DNA from 3 places in the Ensifer sp. SSB1 genome. Region 1 is predicted to be linked to each of the others. Evidence: predicted binding sites of a transcription regulator. Region 1 holds the regulator's gene; each other region holds the start of a gene.
The links. The regulator PhoB, encoded in region 1, activates phosphate uptake and scavenging genes when phosphate is short. The targets are predictions, from matches to a motif close to TGTCATNNANCTGTCAT.
Positions count from the first base shown of each region.

Region 2: a site for PhoB is predicted at 3,097-3,113, ahead of I8N66_RS11175 (DUF1045 domain-containing protein). Genes of this name have one in related genera too.
Region 3: a site for PhoB is predicted at 2,142-2,158, ahead of I8N66_RS19930 (DUF1045 domain-containing protein). Genes of this name have one in related genera too.

Region 1 is NZ_JAEPRP010000005.1:19,523-24,867, forward strand. It holds gene pstC (phosphate ABC transporter permease subunit PstC) at 1-12, shown strand, start outside; gene pstA (phosphate ABC transporter permease PstA) at 9-1,331, shown strand; gene pstB (phosphate ABC transporter ATP-binding protein PstB) at 1,345-2,160, shown strand; gene phoU (phosphate signaling complex protein PhoU) at 2,211-2,924, shown strand; gene phoB (phosphate regulon transcriptional regulator PhoB) at 3,177-3,860, shown strand; gene I8N66_RS02015 (GcrA family cell cycle regulator) at 3,930-4,451, opposite strand; gene I8N66_RS02020 (aspartate aminotransferase family protein) at 4,872-5,345, shown strand, end outside.
Region 2 is NZ_JAEPRP010000034.1:25,117-30,461, reverse strand. It holds gene phnD (phosphonate ABC transporter substrate-binding protein) at 1-402, shown strand, start outside; gene phnE (phosphonate ABC transporter, permease protein PhnE) at 582-1,544, shown strand; gene phnE (phosphonate ABC transporter, permease protein PhnE) at 1,553-3,070, shown strand; gene I8N66_RS11175 (DUF1045 domain-containing protein) at 3,198-3,905, shown strand; gene I8N66_RS11170 (alpha-D-ribose 1-methylphosphonate 5-triphosphate diphosphatase) at 3,907-5,046, shown strand; gene phnN (phosphonate metabolism protein/1,5-bisphosphokinase (PRPP-forming) PhnN) at 5,043-5,345, shown strand, end outside.
Region 3 is NZ_JAEPRP010000080.1:10,264-15,608, forward strand. It holds gene uraD (2-oxo-4-hydroxy-4-carboxy-5-ureidoimidazoline decarboxylase) at 1-141, opposite strand, end outside; gene puuE (allantoinase PuuE) at 141-1,070, opposite strand; gene I8N66_RS19930 (DUF1045 domain-containing protein) at 1,198-1,998, opposite strand; gene I8N66_RS19935 (PRC-barrel domain-containing protein) at 2,265-2,654, shown strand; gene I8N66_RS19940 (FAD-binding oxidoreductase) at 2,722-3,864, opposite strand; gene mnmD (tRNA (5-methylaminomethyl-2-thiouridine)(34)-methyltransferase MnmD) at 3,904-4,617, shown strand; gene I8N66_RS19950 (trimethylamine methyltransferase family protein) at 4,785-5,345, shown strand, end outside.

The sequences.
Region 1 (5,345 bases):
CAGTACGAATGACCGACATCGCTTCCCCGACCGTCCGGATCTCCGCCCGTCCCGCCTCGGCAAAGCGCGATATCGGCATCAAGCGTCGCTATGCCGCCGAACGCCGGTTCCGTGCCTACGGCATCGCCGCAATCAGCACCGGCCTCTTTTTCCTGGCGCTGCTGCTGTGGACCGTCATTTCCAACGGCTACACCGCGTTCCAGCAGACGACGATCACGCTGCCGATCGAGTTCACGGAAAAGGTCATCGACCCCAACGGCGAACGCACGACCGACAGCAAGGTTCTGATGACTGCCAACTATCCGCTGCTGGTGCGCGACGCGCTCGTCAAGCAGCTCGGCATCGACGCGACCAAGCGTCCGCTCGTCAAGCAGGCGACCGACATGGTCTCTGCGAGCTCCCGTACGCTGCTGCGCGATATGGTCGTGGCTGATCCATCCATCATCGGCAAGACCGTTCCGGTCACGCTCCTGGCTGAAGCCAATATCGACTCCGCCAACAAGGGTCAGATCGACCTCAAGGTCGACGAGAGCAAGCGCAAGGTCAAGGACCAGCAGGTCACCTGGATGAACGAGCTTGCAAGCGCCGGCATCCTGAAGAAGAGCTTCAACACCGGCATCTTCACCTTCGGCGCCTCCAGCCGTCCTGAAGCGGCAGGCGTCGGCGTTGCTGCCCTCGGCTCGTTCTACATGATGCTGATCGTGCTCGTGCTGTCGCTGCCGATCGGCGTCGCCGCCTCGATCTATCTCGAAGAGTTCGCGCCGAAGAACCGGCTTACCGACCTGATCGAGGTTAACATCAACAACCTCGCGGCAGTTCCGTCGATCGTCTACGGTCTGCTGGGCCTCGCCGTCTTCATCAACTTTGCCGGCATGCCGCGCTCGGCAGCTGTCGTCGGCGGTTTCGTGCTGACGCTGATGACCCTGCCGACGATCATCATCGCCACCCGCGCGGCCTTGAAGGCGGTTCCCCCGTCGATCCGCTCGGCGGCACTCGGCCTCGGTGCCTCGAAGATGCAGACCATCTTCCACCACGTGCTGCCGCTGGCAATGCCGGGCATTCTGACCGGCACCATCATCGGTCTCGCCCATGCGCTTGGCGAAACCGCGCCGCTGCTCCTGATCGGCATGGTCGCCTTCGTGGTCGATTTCCCCGGTTCGCCGATGGAACCGTCGACCGCGCTGCCGGTGCAGATCTACATGTGGGCCAACGAGGCGGAACGCGCCTTCGTCGAGCGCACCTCTGGCGCGATCATCATCCTTCTCATCTTCCTCGTCGTCATGAACCTTGGCGCCATTCTGTTGCGACGTCGCTTTGAGCGCCGTTGGTAGTGAGGTAATTACTATGAACATCATGTCAGAAGCAGCCGTCGAGAAGGCCTTGGATCAGAAAATGAACACTGTGCCCTACAAGATGATCGGCAAGGATGTGTCGGTCTATTACGGCGAGAAGCGCGCGCTTTTCGACGTCAACCTCAACATCCGGGAAAACACGGTGACGGCGCTGATCGGCCCGTCCGGTTGCGGCAAGTCGACCTTCCTGCGCACGCTGAACCGCATGAACGACACCATCGAGAACTGCCGCGTCACCGGCAGGATCACGCTCGATGAGGACGACATCTACGATCCGACCATCGACGTCGTTGAACTGCGCGCTCGCGTCGGCATGGTCTTCCAGAAGCCGAACCCGTTCCCGAAGTCGATCTACGACAACGTGGCCTACGGTCCGCGTATCCATGGACTTGCCCGCACCAAGGCGGATTTCGACGAGATCGTCGAGACTAGCCTGCAGAAGGCCGGTCTGTGGAACGAGGTCAAGGACCGCCTGCAGGAGCCCGGCACCGGGCTTTCCGGTGGTCAGCAGCAGCGCCTCTGCATCGCCCGTGCCGTCGCCGTCAGCCCCGAAGTCATCCTGATGGACGAGCCCTGCTCGGCGCTTGACCCGATCGCGACCGCCAAGGTCGAAGAACTCATTCACGAACTGCGCACGAACTTCACGATCGTCATCGTGACCCACTCGATGCAGCAGGCCGCCCGCGTTTCGCAGCGCACCGCCATGTTCCACCTCGGCAATCTCGTCGAGGAGAACGACACCGACAAGATGTTCACCAATCCGGATGACCAGCGCACCCAGGATTACATCATGGGCCGCTTCGGCTGAGGCCGCATAAGGCTGCAACAGTAACTGGAAAGCGCCTGTAAGGATCGACGATCATGTCCATGCATATCATGTCCGCCTATGACGAAGAACTGAAGTACCTGACGCGCCGCATCTCGGAGATGGGCGGTCTCGCAGAGCAGATGGTCGCCGAATCCGTTCGCGCCCTGGTCAATTCCGACCTGGCTCTCGCGCAGAAGGTGATCTCGGACGACACCGTCCTCGACGATGCCGAGCGCCAGATCGGCGAGAAGGCGATCGTCACGATCGCCAAGCGCCAGCCGGTCGCCGCCGACCTTCGCGAGATCATGGGGTCGATCCGCATCGCCTCCGATCTGGAGCGTGTCGGCGACCTCGGCAAGAACACCGCCAAGCGCGTGATCGCGGTTGCCGGTTCCGGCATCCCGCGCAAGCTCGCCCGCGGTCTCGAGCACCTCGCCGAGCTCGCGCTGGTGCAGCTCAAGGAAGTGCTCGACGTGTATGCCTCGCGCTCGCCGGAAAAGGCCAACAGCATCCGTGAGCGCGACGAGGAGATCGATGCGATCTACACCTCGCTGTTCCGCGAATTGCTGACCTACATGATGGAAGATCCGCGCAACATCACGCCCTGCACACATCTTCTGTTCTGCGCCAAGAACATCGAGCGTATCGGTGACCACGCGACCAACATCGCCGAGACGATCTACTACATGGCTACGGGTGCCCAGCCGGAAGGCGAGCGTCCGAAGGATGACAACACGTCGACGTTGGGCTCGGTCAACGACTAGGTTAGAGCGGGATGCGAGGGGAGTTACATATACACTTCCCCATCCCTTCTAGCGCCGAACGCGCGTTCGCAATGCATGCCCCATGAATATCATCCGGTCGCGGCTTCGGTCGCGGCCCCGAATTCCTGTATCTGAAGCACGCGGCTTTCGCACCGCCTTTGAAAACGGCGGTTGTGCTCCAGATTTAGAGTGTCTGAGCGCCGGTCGGTCCACTGGACCCGCACGGCGCTCACGGTAAGGAGTGGTTACCTGATGTTGCCAAAAATCGCCGTGGTCGAGGACGAAGAGGCGCTGAGCGTCCTGCTGCGTTACAATCTGGAAGCGGAAGGCTTCGACGTCGATACGATCCTCAGGGGTGACGAGGCAGAGATCCGGCTTCAGGAACGTCTGCCCGATCTCCTCATCCTCGACTGGATGCTGCCTGGCGTCTCCGGCATCGAGCTGTGCCGTCGGCTGCGCCAACGCCCGGAAACGGAGCGACTGCCGATCATCATGCTGACGGCGCGCGGCGAAGAGAGCGAGCGCGTTCGTGGTCTGGCGACCGGGGCAGACGACTATGTGGTCAAGCCGTTCTCGACGCCGGAGCTGATGGCTCGCGTCAAGGCGATGCTGCGCCGGGCGAAGCCTGAAGTGCTCTCGACGTTGCTGCGCTGCGGCGATATCGAGCTCGACCGGGAAACCCATCGCGTTCATCGCCGTAGCCGCGAAGTTCGCCTGGGGCCGACGGAGTTCCGCCTGCTGGAGTTCCTGATGTCCTCTCCGGGCCGCGTCTTCTCGCGCTCGCAGCTCCTGGACGGCGTCTGGGGCCATGACATCTATGTCGATGAGCGTACCGTCGACGTCCATGTCGGCCGCCTGCGCAAGGCGTTGAACTTCTCGACCATGCCCGACGTCATTCGCACGGTCCGCGGCGCCGGATACTCGCTCGAAAGCTGAGAATGGCAAATTGAAGCCAATAAAAAAGGGGCCGATCGGCCCCTTTTCCTTTTGTTCCCGCGCGGCGCCTTAGCGCATCCGTCGACGCTCGGCCGAGGGCTGGTAAGCAAGCCGTGCATGGAAGCTGCAATAGGGCGACGACTCCGGCGAGTCATTGCCGCAGAAGTGAAACTCTTCCTTCAGCGGGTCGCCGATCGGCCACTTGCAGGTGCGCTCGGTGAGCTGGGTCAGCTCGAGGCGGCGCGACATCGGCACGACCACGTCGGTGCTGATGCTGAAATCCTGCTCGGCCACGAGATCGACTTCGATCTCTTCCTTGAGAACCGTGGCGCCGGACGGACGGGCAACGGTGCGGGTCGCAACGCGCGCGGCGTAGTTCGGTGCGCGCGGGGCCGAGGTCGGCCGCTTCGGACGGGCCGCAGCGGTGGTGCTGCCGCCAGCCTTGGCGCGTCCCGGGAGGCTCAGGCGATGAACCTTGCCGATGACAGCGTTACGGCTGACACCGCCGAGCTGTGCCGCGATCTGGCTAGCGCTCAGGCCCTCGGACCAAAGCTTCTTCAGTTTCTCCACCCGCTCGTCAGTCCAGTTCATCTCTGCACTCTCCGTTCTCAGCGTTGGGGATGGCAGAATCCCTCACCGCACCCCGGCTGAACCCCGAGGTTGCAAACGCGATAACTCTTTTGGTGACTAGGTCCGCCGCATGCGTCTAGTAATTGAATGTTAACGTACTGACCGTCGGACTCCGTGGCAAGAGTCCGGGGAATCGAGCCGAATCGAATTCGTAGTTTTCCCCAACTTGCTCGATCAGCGTTGCATTTTTGCAAGCCCTTCCGACTGATTTTTTCGCCGCAGGGAAACGGGCCTTGTCATCGCGCTGCAAGGCTTGGTTTTGTTGACATTGCAGTGCGAAATGGGAATAGTGCCTGCGCCGCCGCAAGGCGGCATTTTTGGTTTTTATCGGGCCGCACGAAGCCGCGGGATCGATGTCGACTGGAGTAAGGAGAGCCTCGCATGACTGCAACCACGCCGCTTTATGACACCTACATGCGCGCGCCGTTGCGTTTCGAGCGAGGAGAGGGCGTCTGGCTGATTGCCGAAGATGGCTCGCGCTACCTCGACTTCGCTGCCGGCGTTGCCGTGAACTCGCTTGGTCATGCGCATCCGCACCTCGTCGAGGCACTGAAGGCGCAGGCCGAGAAGGTCTGGCACCTTTCCAACCTGTACGAGGTTCCTGGCCAGGAAAGCCTTGGGCGTCGCCTGGCGGCCGTCACCTTTGCCGATCGGGTCTTCTTCACCAATTCCGGTGCGGAAGCGCTGGAATGCGCGATCAAGACGGCGCGGCGCTATCACTTCGCCAAGGGGCAGCCCGAGAAGTTTCACGTCATCACCTTCGAGGGTGCCTTCCACGGCCGCACGATCGCGACGATCGCCGCCGGCGGCCAACAGAAATACATCGAAGGTTTCGGGCCGAAGGCGCCGGGGTTC
Region 2 (5,345 bases), on a different contig from region 1:
TTCGGTGAGACCGGCTTCGGCGGCGGTCACGAAAACCTGGTTCTCGAAGTCGTCAAGGGCACCTTCGATGCCGGCACGACCTTCGGCTCGGGCGTCGGCGAATTCAAGGACGGCTACACCTCGGGCAACCTGAAGAAGATGGTCGACAAGGGCATCCTCGACATGAACGACCTGGTCGAACTCTGGAAGTCGCCGCTGATCCCGAATGGCCCGGTCGTCGTGCGCACCTCGATGAACGACGACATGAAGGCGAAGTTCAAGCAGTTCATGCTCGACCTGCCGAAGACCGACGCCGCGTGCTTCTCGGCCATCCAGGGTGGCGATTTCACCGGCTTCACCGAAGTCAACGTCGACTTCTACAAGCCGATCATCGACGCCCGCAAGGCAACGATCGGCGGCTGATAGACCGCATACCTTGGGAACGCTGGCCGCCCAAACGGCCAGCGTTTCCTTGTTTGAAGGGGTGCTCCGCGCCCATCCTCAGCGGATGTCTATCGCTTAGTTTTCACGCATTTCCTGATGGAAGGCCGCATGGCGCTTTCCTGGAAATGCCATAGAGGCCGGCGCGAGCCGGAACGATCATGGCAACTTCCCTGCTCCCGCGGCATCTGAGCGACAACGGCGCCGTCATTGAGCGCCACTGGCAGGAACTCAGTTCCCGCCGTAGGCTCTATTCCTGGCTCGGCTTCGGCGTTCTCTTCCTGGCTCTTTCGGGCTCGCTTTGGTTCGCCAACGATTCCAACGCCGGCAAGTTCTTCGATCGCCTGCCGCATTTCTTCGACTTCGTCGGAGACCTCGCGCCGCGTGACGGGCTGGAAATCTTCCGCGCCATGTTCGACCTGCCCTCGCCCTATGACGACGGCAGCTTCAAGTACAACTATCCCGAAGGCCGGCTCTACCTGACCGAGAGCTTCTACATTCCCGAATATGTGCACAAGATGCTGGAGACCGTGAACATCGCGATCTTCTCCACTGTCATCGGCACCGCACTCGGCTTCGTGCTTTGCTTCCTCGCCGCGCGCAACCTGATGCCCAACCCCTGGATCCGTGGCTTTGTTCGCCGCATCATGGAGATCCTGCGCGCCTTTCCGGAAGTCGTAATTGCCGGCTTCTTCCTCGCGATCCTTTCGCTCGGGCCCATTCCCGCGATCGCTGCGGTCTCGATCCATACGATCGGTGCGCTCGGCAAGCTCTTCTACGAAGTGGTCGAAAACGCCGACATGAAACCCGACGAAGGCCTGCGCGCCGCCGGCGGCAACTGGATCGAGCGCGTCTGGTTCGGCATGGTGCCGCAGGTACTGCCGAACTTCACCAGCTATTTCCTCCTGCGCCTCGAGATTAATGTGCGCGCCTCGACCATCATCGGCGCCGTCGGCGGCGGTGGCATCGGCGAGTTGCTGCGCCTCTCGATCGGCCAGGGCCACCAGGCGAAAACGCTTGCGATCGTCATTCTGCTTTTCGCGACCATTTTCGCTGTCGACCAGTTTTCCGCCTGGCTCCGCCGTCGCCTTGTTGGCGAACAGTCCTTCCAGCTGGCCCAGTAGGTGCACGCATGACCACGACCACACGATTGAACCCGATGGAAATGGATGCGATCGCGAACCGCCATCCAGAACTCCTGAAATCCTCTACCTCCAAGCGCGTACGCACGGCAGCGGTTACCGGCGGTATCATCGTATATCTCATCTTCAGCTGGTGGTTCTTCTCGATCGGACAGGTGCTGGGCAATGCCAACTGGGGCATCGCCGGCACCTACCTCGCCGATTGGGTTTCCTACGAGGTACGCCCGGAAATCCACATCGCCCCTGACCGGACGATGAGCCTCAATTATCAACGAAATTCGCCGCTCGGACCGAACCCCAGTCCGGACTGGGTCGAACTCGACAAGGAAACGGTAACGCGCCGCGTTGAAATTCCGGCTTCGGCAACACAGGCGGCAAAGCCGAAGGCAAGCTCTTCCTTCAGCTTCATGACGCCAGGCTCTGCACTGGGGGGCGCGACCACCGCCGAAGCTCCGAACCGGGTCGAAACCCGAACGGAAGAGGTGCTGACGCGCGTCGTTGTTACCTATGACCGCTCGACCAGGATCGAGATCGCCGACAGCCTGGTCAAGGCAACCCATGGCGGCGAGACCTTGGTGATGGCCGTAGACGGCGCCGACAGAGTGACACCGCAGGGAACGCTGCCCACCTGGGCAACGCAGAAGCGCCCCGGCGAGAAGATCGTGCTTGCTTTTGGCGCCACCGGCTGGGCGGAAGTCGAAGGTGACGAGGTTTCCATCCGCAACCGCTTCTTCGGCTGGGCGAATTTCCTCTTCGATACCAACTCGCCCTTCTTCGGCAAGAGCTACGGCGAAGTCACTTCGCTCATCATGTCCGGCGAGCGGATCGATCCGGCGCGTTCCAATCTTTCACTCGCCTGGAACAACATCCTCTACAATGCCGAGTGGCAGCATCTGGATGTCTGGACGAAGCTCCTGCAGACCGTCGTCATGGCCTTCGTCGGCACGCTCTTTGCGTCGCTGATCGCCTTCCCGCTCTGCTTCCTTGCCGCCCGCAACATCACACCGAGCTTTATGACCAATCAGTTGGTCAAGCGCTTCTTCGACTTCCTGCGATCGGTGGACATGTTCATCTGGGCGCTGTTCTTCACCCGCGCCTTCGGCCCGGGACCGCTGGCGGGTATCTCGGCGATCTTCTTCACCGACACGGGAACGCTTGGAAAGCTTTATTCGGAGGCGCTGGAGAACATCGACGACAAACAGCGCGAGGGCGTGAAGTCGGTGGGTGCTGCGCCTCTGGCCGTGCAGCGCTTCGGCGTGCTGCCGCAAGTGTTGCCGGTTTTTGCCAGCCAGGCCCTCTATTTCTGGGAATCAAACACCCGCTCGGCGACGATCATTGGCGCTGTCGGTGCAGGCGGCATCGGCCTCAAACTCTGGGAAGCAATGCGCACCAATTCCGATTGGGAAAATGTCGCCTACATGGTGCTTCTGATCTTGCTGGTTGTCTTTATTTTCGACAGCATCTCGAACGCGTGCCGTTCGCGCCTGATGGGCAGCAAGGCACATTGACGACTGCCAGGCATTTGCGCGTCCGCCATCATGATGTTGTCATGGAAATCGGCTAGCTGCGCATCGCATCCCGCAAACAATCGACCCGCCGCCCAGGCGGGCCGGTCGCTACAAGAAAGTGAAGACCGTGCGCTATGCAATCTATTTCGCGCCGCCGGCGGACGACCGGCTGTCGCAGACCGCGTCCCGTTGGCTTGGCCGTGACGCCTTTACCGGCGAGGATCTCGATGCCCCGGCGATTGCCGGCCTCGACCAAGAGGTGCAGCGCGCACTGACGAGCGATCCACGGCGCTACGGCTTTCACGGCACGCTGAAAGCCCCCTTCGAGCTTGCAGAAGGCCGGGACGAGGACGAACTGCTGAGCATCTTCGAATGCTTCGCCGCCGACCTCGATCCCTTCGAGATCCCGCAGATCGTTCTCCATCAACTCGGTCCGTTCTTTGCCCTCGTTCCTTCGGCTCCTTCCACAGAACTGCAGGGCCTCGCCGAGGACGCTGTTCATCGCTTTGATCCCTTCCGCGCGCCGCTGTCGGATGCCGATTTCGTCCGCCGCAAGCCGGAAAGTCTGCCTGAGCGCCAGCGGCGCTACCTGCGGGAATGGGGCTATCCCTATGTTTTCGAAGAATTTCAGTTTCATCTGACCTTGACCGGTCCAGTGCCCGCCGAGAACAGCGATTTCATGCGCCGGGCACTCGAAACGACCTTTGCCGAACACACCGGAAAGCCGCTTCACGTTACGTCAGTCGCACTCTTCGTCGAACCGGAGCGCGGCGCACCCTTTACTGTCCGCTCCCTGCTGCCGCTCGGCAGCGACACCCAACTAAAGATCGCATGAGATGAGCAAAGAACAGGTTTTGACCAACGCCCGCATCGTCCTCGAGGATAGTGTCCTCGACGGTTCGGTGCTGATCCGCGACGGCAAGATTGCCGACATTTCCGAGGGCACGGTTGCCAGCGGTGAGGACTTCGAAGGCGACTATCTGATCCCTGGCCTCATCGAACTGCACACCGACCACCTCGAAGCCCACTACTCGCCGCGCCCGGGTGTACGCTGGTTGAAGATCGCGGCGATCCAGGCTCATGACGCACAGGTGGTCACCTCCGGCATCACCACGGTCTTCGACTGCCTGCGCCTCGGCTCCGACGAGGACGGCGGCTTCCAGAAGGGCGAGATGCGCAGCATGGCCGACGCGCTGGCACAGGCCAAGGAAGAAGGCCGCCTGCGCGCCGACCACCTGATCCACCTCCGCTGCGAGGTTTCGACCTCCGACGTGCTCGATCACTACGAGGACTTCCAGAGCGACCCGCAGGTCAGGCTCGTCTCGCTGATGGACCACGCCCCCGGTCAGCGCCAGTTCCAGACGATGGACCAGTACACGCTCTACTACAAATCCAAGCGCGGCTTCTCGGACGAGGAATTCGCCCGCTTCGTCGAGCGCCAGCAGGCGCTTTCGGCAAAATATGCCGGCCCGCACCGCACAGCCCTTGCCCAGGATTGCGCCGCCCGCGGCATCACCATTGCCAGCCATGACGACGCGACCGTCGATCACGTCGAAGAATCGATCGGCTTCGGCATCAAGCTTGCCGAGTTCCCGACGAGCTTCGAAGCTGCCGAAGCCTCGCACCGCGCAGGTCTGAGTGTACTCATGGGTGCGCCGAACATCGTGCGCGGCAAGTCGCACTCCGGCAACATCGCTGCCCGCGACCTGGCGGAGCGCGGCGTGCTCGACGTGCTGTCGTCGGACTATGTGCCCTTCAGCCTGATCCACGCACCCTTCGTACTTTCGGACGAAATCGAATCCATCGACCTACCGAAAGCAATCGCCATGGTGACCTCGACGCCGGCCCGCACCGTCGGTCTCAATGACCGCGGCCGCGTTGCCGTTGGCCTGCGCGCCGATATCGCCCGCGTGCACCGCAAGGAAGGCATCCCGGTCGTACGCTCCGTCTGGCGCGAAGGACGGCGTGTCGCATGAGCGCGAACGAACAGGGCGCGCTCGTCGTCGTCGTCGGCCCGAGCGGCGCCGGCAAGGACAGCGTCATGGGCTTTGCCGCCCGACATTTTACCGACTGTCACGATGTGCATTTCGTCCGTCGTGTCATCACCCGCCCGTCGGATGCCGGCGGTGAAGTGCATGAAAGCGTCTCGGAGGATGAGTTCGTCGACATGCAGAATGACGGCGCCTTTGCCGTCTACTGGGATGCGCACGGCCTGAAATACGGCATCCCGTCCGCGGTGCTCCAGAATGTCCGGAACGGCATGACGGCGATCGTC
Region 3 (5,345 bases), on a different contig from region 1:
AAAAGCCTGGCAGAGTGCCGAATGCACGTTGCCCGCCATCAGGCCCGCCGTCGTGGCGCGATCGAAGGCGCGTTCGGCCACCCAGGGTGAATGCTCGAACACGCCGCCGAAACGGGCGACGAAGGCGTCGCGGTCGGACATCAGAGCGCCCCTTCCGGCTTGTGGTGCTGGTACCAGTGGTTGGCGATATCGATGCGCCGGGGCACCCAGACCTTGTCATGCGACATGACGTAATCGATGAAGCGGGCGAGCGCGGCCGCACGACCCGGGCGCCCGACGAGCCTGCAGTGCAGGCCGATGTTCATCATCTTGGCGTCGCCCTGGCGGCCTTCCTCGTAAAGCACGTCGAATGTGTCCTTCAGGTAGCTGAAGAACTGGTCGCCGCTGTTGAAGCCCTGCGGCGTTGCGAAGCGCATGTCGTTGGCGTCAAGCGTGTAGGGGATGATCAGGTGCGGTTTGTCGGCCGGCAGGCCGGGCACCCAGTAGGGCAGTTCGTCGGCATAGCTGTCGCAGGAATAGAGGAAACCGCCCTCTTCCAGCACCAGCTTCAGCGTATTGGACGAAGGCTTGCCTTGGTAGATGCCGAGCGGCCGCTCGCCGGTGAGTTCCGTGTGCAGGCGGACGACCTCGCGGATATGCTCGCGTTCGACCTCTTCGGGGAAATCCTTGTATTCGAGCCAGCGCAGGCCGTGGCTGGCAATCTCCCAGCCGGCTTCCTTCATGGCCGCAACCGCTTCCGGATTGCGCGCCATCGCCTGCGTCACGCCATAGACAGTCAGGGGCACGTTGCGGCTCGTGAACATGCGCCACAGCCGCCAGAAACCGGAGCGCGCGCCGTACTCGTAGATCGATTCCATGTTGAGGTTACGCTGGCCATGCCAGGGCTGCGCGCCGACGATCTCGGATAGCAGACATTCGGAAGCCGGATCGCCATCGAGAATGCAGCTTTCGCCACCCTCCTCGTAATTCAGCACGAACTGCACGGCAATGCGCGCGTCGCCCGGCCAGTTTGCCTTCGGCGGATTGCGGCCATAGCCAACGAGATCGCGCGGATACTTAGTCTCAGACATCAAATCACCCTTCGATTTTTCCCGAACGGTATCACCGCCGACCGGATTGTCGATACCGAAATCTGCCAGCGGAGGGTCGCTGAACGGTGATCTCGGAGGGAGACGAAGGCTGAATTCTGTGCTGTTGCTAACGCTGCGCCATCAATGCCGCGACAATGAGCGGTAAGGGTCGCATCGATCCCGAACCGAGCGAGGGATCGGCGACCATGCGTTTGGCGCGCTCGGCGCGGGCGTTCGTGGAGATCTTGCCGAGCGGATGCTGCGAGTGCACACGCAAGGGCGCGCCGGTCTCCTGCTCGACGAAGAGGGCAAGGCTGCCGACGGAAAGCGGCGTCGCGAGGCACGGCTCCAACAGCTCGCGCAGGGGTGGCTCGACCTGGCGCATCGCGTCGGACGCCAACGGGCCGGTCAGCATCATGTGGAAGCGATATTCGTCCATCACATGAGGATCGCCCCAGCGATGGAGATTGGAAAACTGCGGTGCGGTCAGCCGATCCGGGTCGGAACGCTCGATCTCGTCCTCGCTGAGCGGCGCGCGAAAGGCATCGAATTCCTGGACGACGTTGGCCGCCAACAGATGCATCGCGGTGCTCGGCACCTGCGGCATCAGGCCGAAGCACCGGCCGATGCGCGCGACCTCCAGGCGATCGATTTCAAACGGCGTCTGCGCGCCGGCAAAATGCATCAGCGCCTTCAGCAGCTGTGATTCCGTCATCTCCGGGTGCAGACGAAACGGCGACATCATCACCGCGTGGAAACCGAAGCGGCGCGGCACCGCCGTGTGGTAGGCGATGTCGGCGGAGCTCAGGCCTGTGACCGAGGGCAATTCCGTCGGCTCGCCGGAATAGACGTTGCGCCCAAGCCAGCTTGCGGCGACCACGGAAAGCGGGTCGGCCATCGGCGGCGTAAAACAAATGGCGTAGCGCATGGCTGGCTCCAGCTATCCCTTACGGCATGAGGAAAGTATCTGCGGATTCCTCATCCCGCCCAATGAGTTCGATCACCCTCATGATCTTCGATGCCCCGACGCGCGATCATCGTGATCTGTTGGCCGCGTCTTAGGTGATTTGCGTGACAGATTGACGAAGTGGACGGGGCAAAACCGCGCGAGTGCGCCGGTTTGCGCCAGATTTTCGGAACCATCCAGCCAACCAGCCGTTCCCTCTTGGTAACAATCAAGGATGGAGAAGAAGCGTGAGCTATCACAACGCAAACCTGCAGGACGCCCGTATCAAGGAAACCCATGACCTGATTGCGAGCGACAAGGTTGAAGGCACGAAGGTTTATGGCTCCGACAAAAAGCACATCGGCTCGATCGAACGCGTGATCATCGAAAAGCGCAGCGGTCGGGTGGCCTATGCCGTGCTCGGTTTCGGCGGCTTTCTCGGCCTTGGCGAAGACCACTATCCGCTGCCCTGGGCAAAGCTGACCTATGACGAGAACCTTGGCGGCTACCGCACCGACGTGACGCGCGATCAGGTCGATCGTGCACCGAAATATCGCGGCAACGAGGAGTACGATTGGAACGAAGAAAACGGCCGCCGCGTCTACGACTATTATGGCGTGCCGCCCTACTGGATGTAAGGTCGGACTTGCGATAGTCCGAGCATTCAAGGCTCCGCCAGCGGCGGGGCCTTTCCTGTGTCCAGTCCTAGAGGTGTTTCTCTCGAAGCGCCGCGATGTGATTCCGGCAAAGGAAAGAATCGGGGATATCGATCGTCGGAACGCCGGTGATCTCGTCGATGACGAAACGCGCCAAACGATGCGCGATGCCGAAGCTCACCTTGAAGCCGCCGGTCAGCACGGAGATGTTCGGATGATCAGGATGCCGCCCGACCGTGGGCTCACGCCCGGCCGATTTCGGCCTGAGCCCGGCCCAACGCTCCACCACCTGGGCGTCTGCCAGACGCGGCGCCAATAGGGTTGCGCGCCGCAGCAGATCGTCGAGCTGTTCGTCCGTGGATAGCGGATCGGCAAAGCTGTTCTCACTGGTGCTGCCGATCGCCACATGGCCGTCGTCATGGGCGATGACATAGACGCCATCGGTGAAGATAACCGGCAGGTCCGGATCAACGGCCGCCTTCAGGAGCGCTGCCTGGCCCTTGACCGCCGTGCCGCTCGTCGCTTTCAGCGGACCCGACACGGCATCAATCAGCGGGAAGCTGCCGATGCCGGCAGCGATGATGCAATGGTCGAAGCTGAGCCGGCTGCCATCGTCGCGCTCGACCTGGCCATGCGCAGGCAGGATGCTGCGAACGCCTGCACTTTCGTCGATCTGAACGCTCTTCAACTGCGACAGCGCGGCGCGCAGGGCCGTCAAAGTGCGGCGCGGCGACACTCGCGCGGCGAGCGTATCGAAAACGACGCCATGCGCCGTTGCCTCTTCGGCGGGCCAGCCCTCCGGTCCGTTTTCCTGGACATGCCAGAAGAATTGCCGCTCGCCGGCGCGCCATTGCTGTTGCGCATCCTGCTCGTGCCGTAGAGCAATGTCACGCAGATGTGGCTTGGCAAGCGGCATCAGTCGCCCGGTGCGCCGATAACCGGTCGACAATCCCGTCTGGGCTTCGAGCTGTGCAACCTCTTCTTCGAGCGACACCAGTGCATCGAACTGGAACTGTTTCTTTTCATTCCAGCGATCGGGCATATGCGGCATGAGCGCGCCCAGCAGGCCGCCGCTGGCGCCGGCGCCGATTGACCGCTGCTCGACGAGCCGCACCTTCATGCCCTTGCGCGCGGCGCAAAGGGCGGCCCACAGCCCCATGACGCCGCCGCCGATGACCAAAAGTTCGCTCATCGATTGACCTTCTCCGGCCGGCGGACTATCGCCTTTGCCATGACAGGACCAGCAGACCCGATCGACCCGCCAGCGCACCAAAACCTTGATTGGCACGAGGGCGATATGCCCTATTCCCGGGAGTTTGGCGATCACTTTTATTGCCGCACCGACGGGCGGCTGGAATGCGGCCACGTGTTCCTTTCAGGCAATGGCCTGCCGGAACGCTGGGTCGGCGCAGGCACCTTCCGCATCGGCGAACTGGGCTTCGGCACCGGCCTTAATTTCTGCGAAACCTGGCGCCAATGGAAAATCACCGCAGGGGCAGGCGACCGTCTGCACTTCGTCTCGTTCGAGCGCTTCCCGATGGCCGCTGACGAAATTTCGCGCGCGCTCAGCCACTGGCCGGAGATCGACACGGAACGCCGGGCTCTGGTCTCGCGCTGGCCGGCAGACCCCGACGGTGACGTCCATATCGATTTCGGCGACGGCGTCAGCCTCACGGTCGTCTGCAGCACCGCCCTGGATGGGGTTGTCCGCGCTCAGTCGTTCGATGCCTGGTATCTCGACGGCTTCGCGCCCTCGCGCAATCCCGACATGTGGTCGGAAGAACTGATGCGGCTCGTGTTCGAAAAGACCCTCCCCGGCGGAGGCTTTGCGACCTACGCCGCCGCCGGTTTCGTCCGGCGCAATCTCCAGGCGGCCGGCTTCGTCGTCGAGAAACGCAAGGGTTTTGCCGGCAAGCGCGAGATGCTGCGGGGTGAGCGCTCCTAGCGACGCCTCCCCGATGGCGGCATGTCTTGAACGGTTGCGCCATCGGTCCGCAAAATTGCGTCAGCGGAAGCGATTTACTCCACCAGAGAACTGAACTGTCGCAAATGGCGGGCCATAGCAACCGGGAATCTGCGACACACAGCCATCGGCAACGCGGTGGGTCCTTCATGAACGACGATCAGTTTCCCGATGCAGCAACCGGCGATGCAGCTTCGTCGCCGCTGGAGCGGCGGCGCAGGCCAAGCGGCCGCGGCGCCGAACGGGCGCGCAAATCCCCCGGCGTAAAATACCTCAATCTTGTCAATACGCTGACAAAGTCCACCGTGCTGTCCGAGGATGCGCTCGAAGCGATCCACGACGCATCATTGACGATCCTCGAAGAGATCGGCATGGACATCATCCTGCCGGAGGCTCGCGACCGGATGAAGGCCGCCGGCGCCGACGTACTGGCCGGTACCGACCGCGTGCGCTTCGACCGCGGGCTGATCATGGAGATGATCGCCTCCGCCCCCTCCTCCTTCACCATGCATGCCCGCAACCCGGCGCGCAACGTTGCGATCGGCGGCAACAATCTCGTCTTTGCCCAGATCGCCAGCGCCCCCTTCGTCGCCGATCGGGACGGCGGTCGCCGCACGGGCAACCACGAAGACTTCCGCAAGCTGGTGAAGCTCGCCCAATCCTACGACATCGTCCACACGACCGGAGGCTATCCGGTCGAGCCGGTCGAC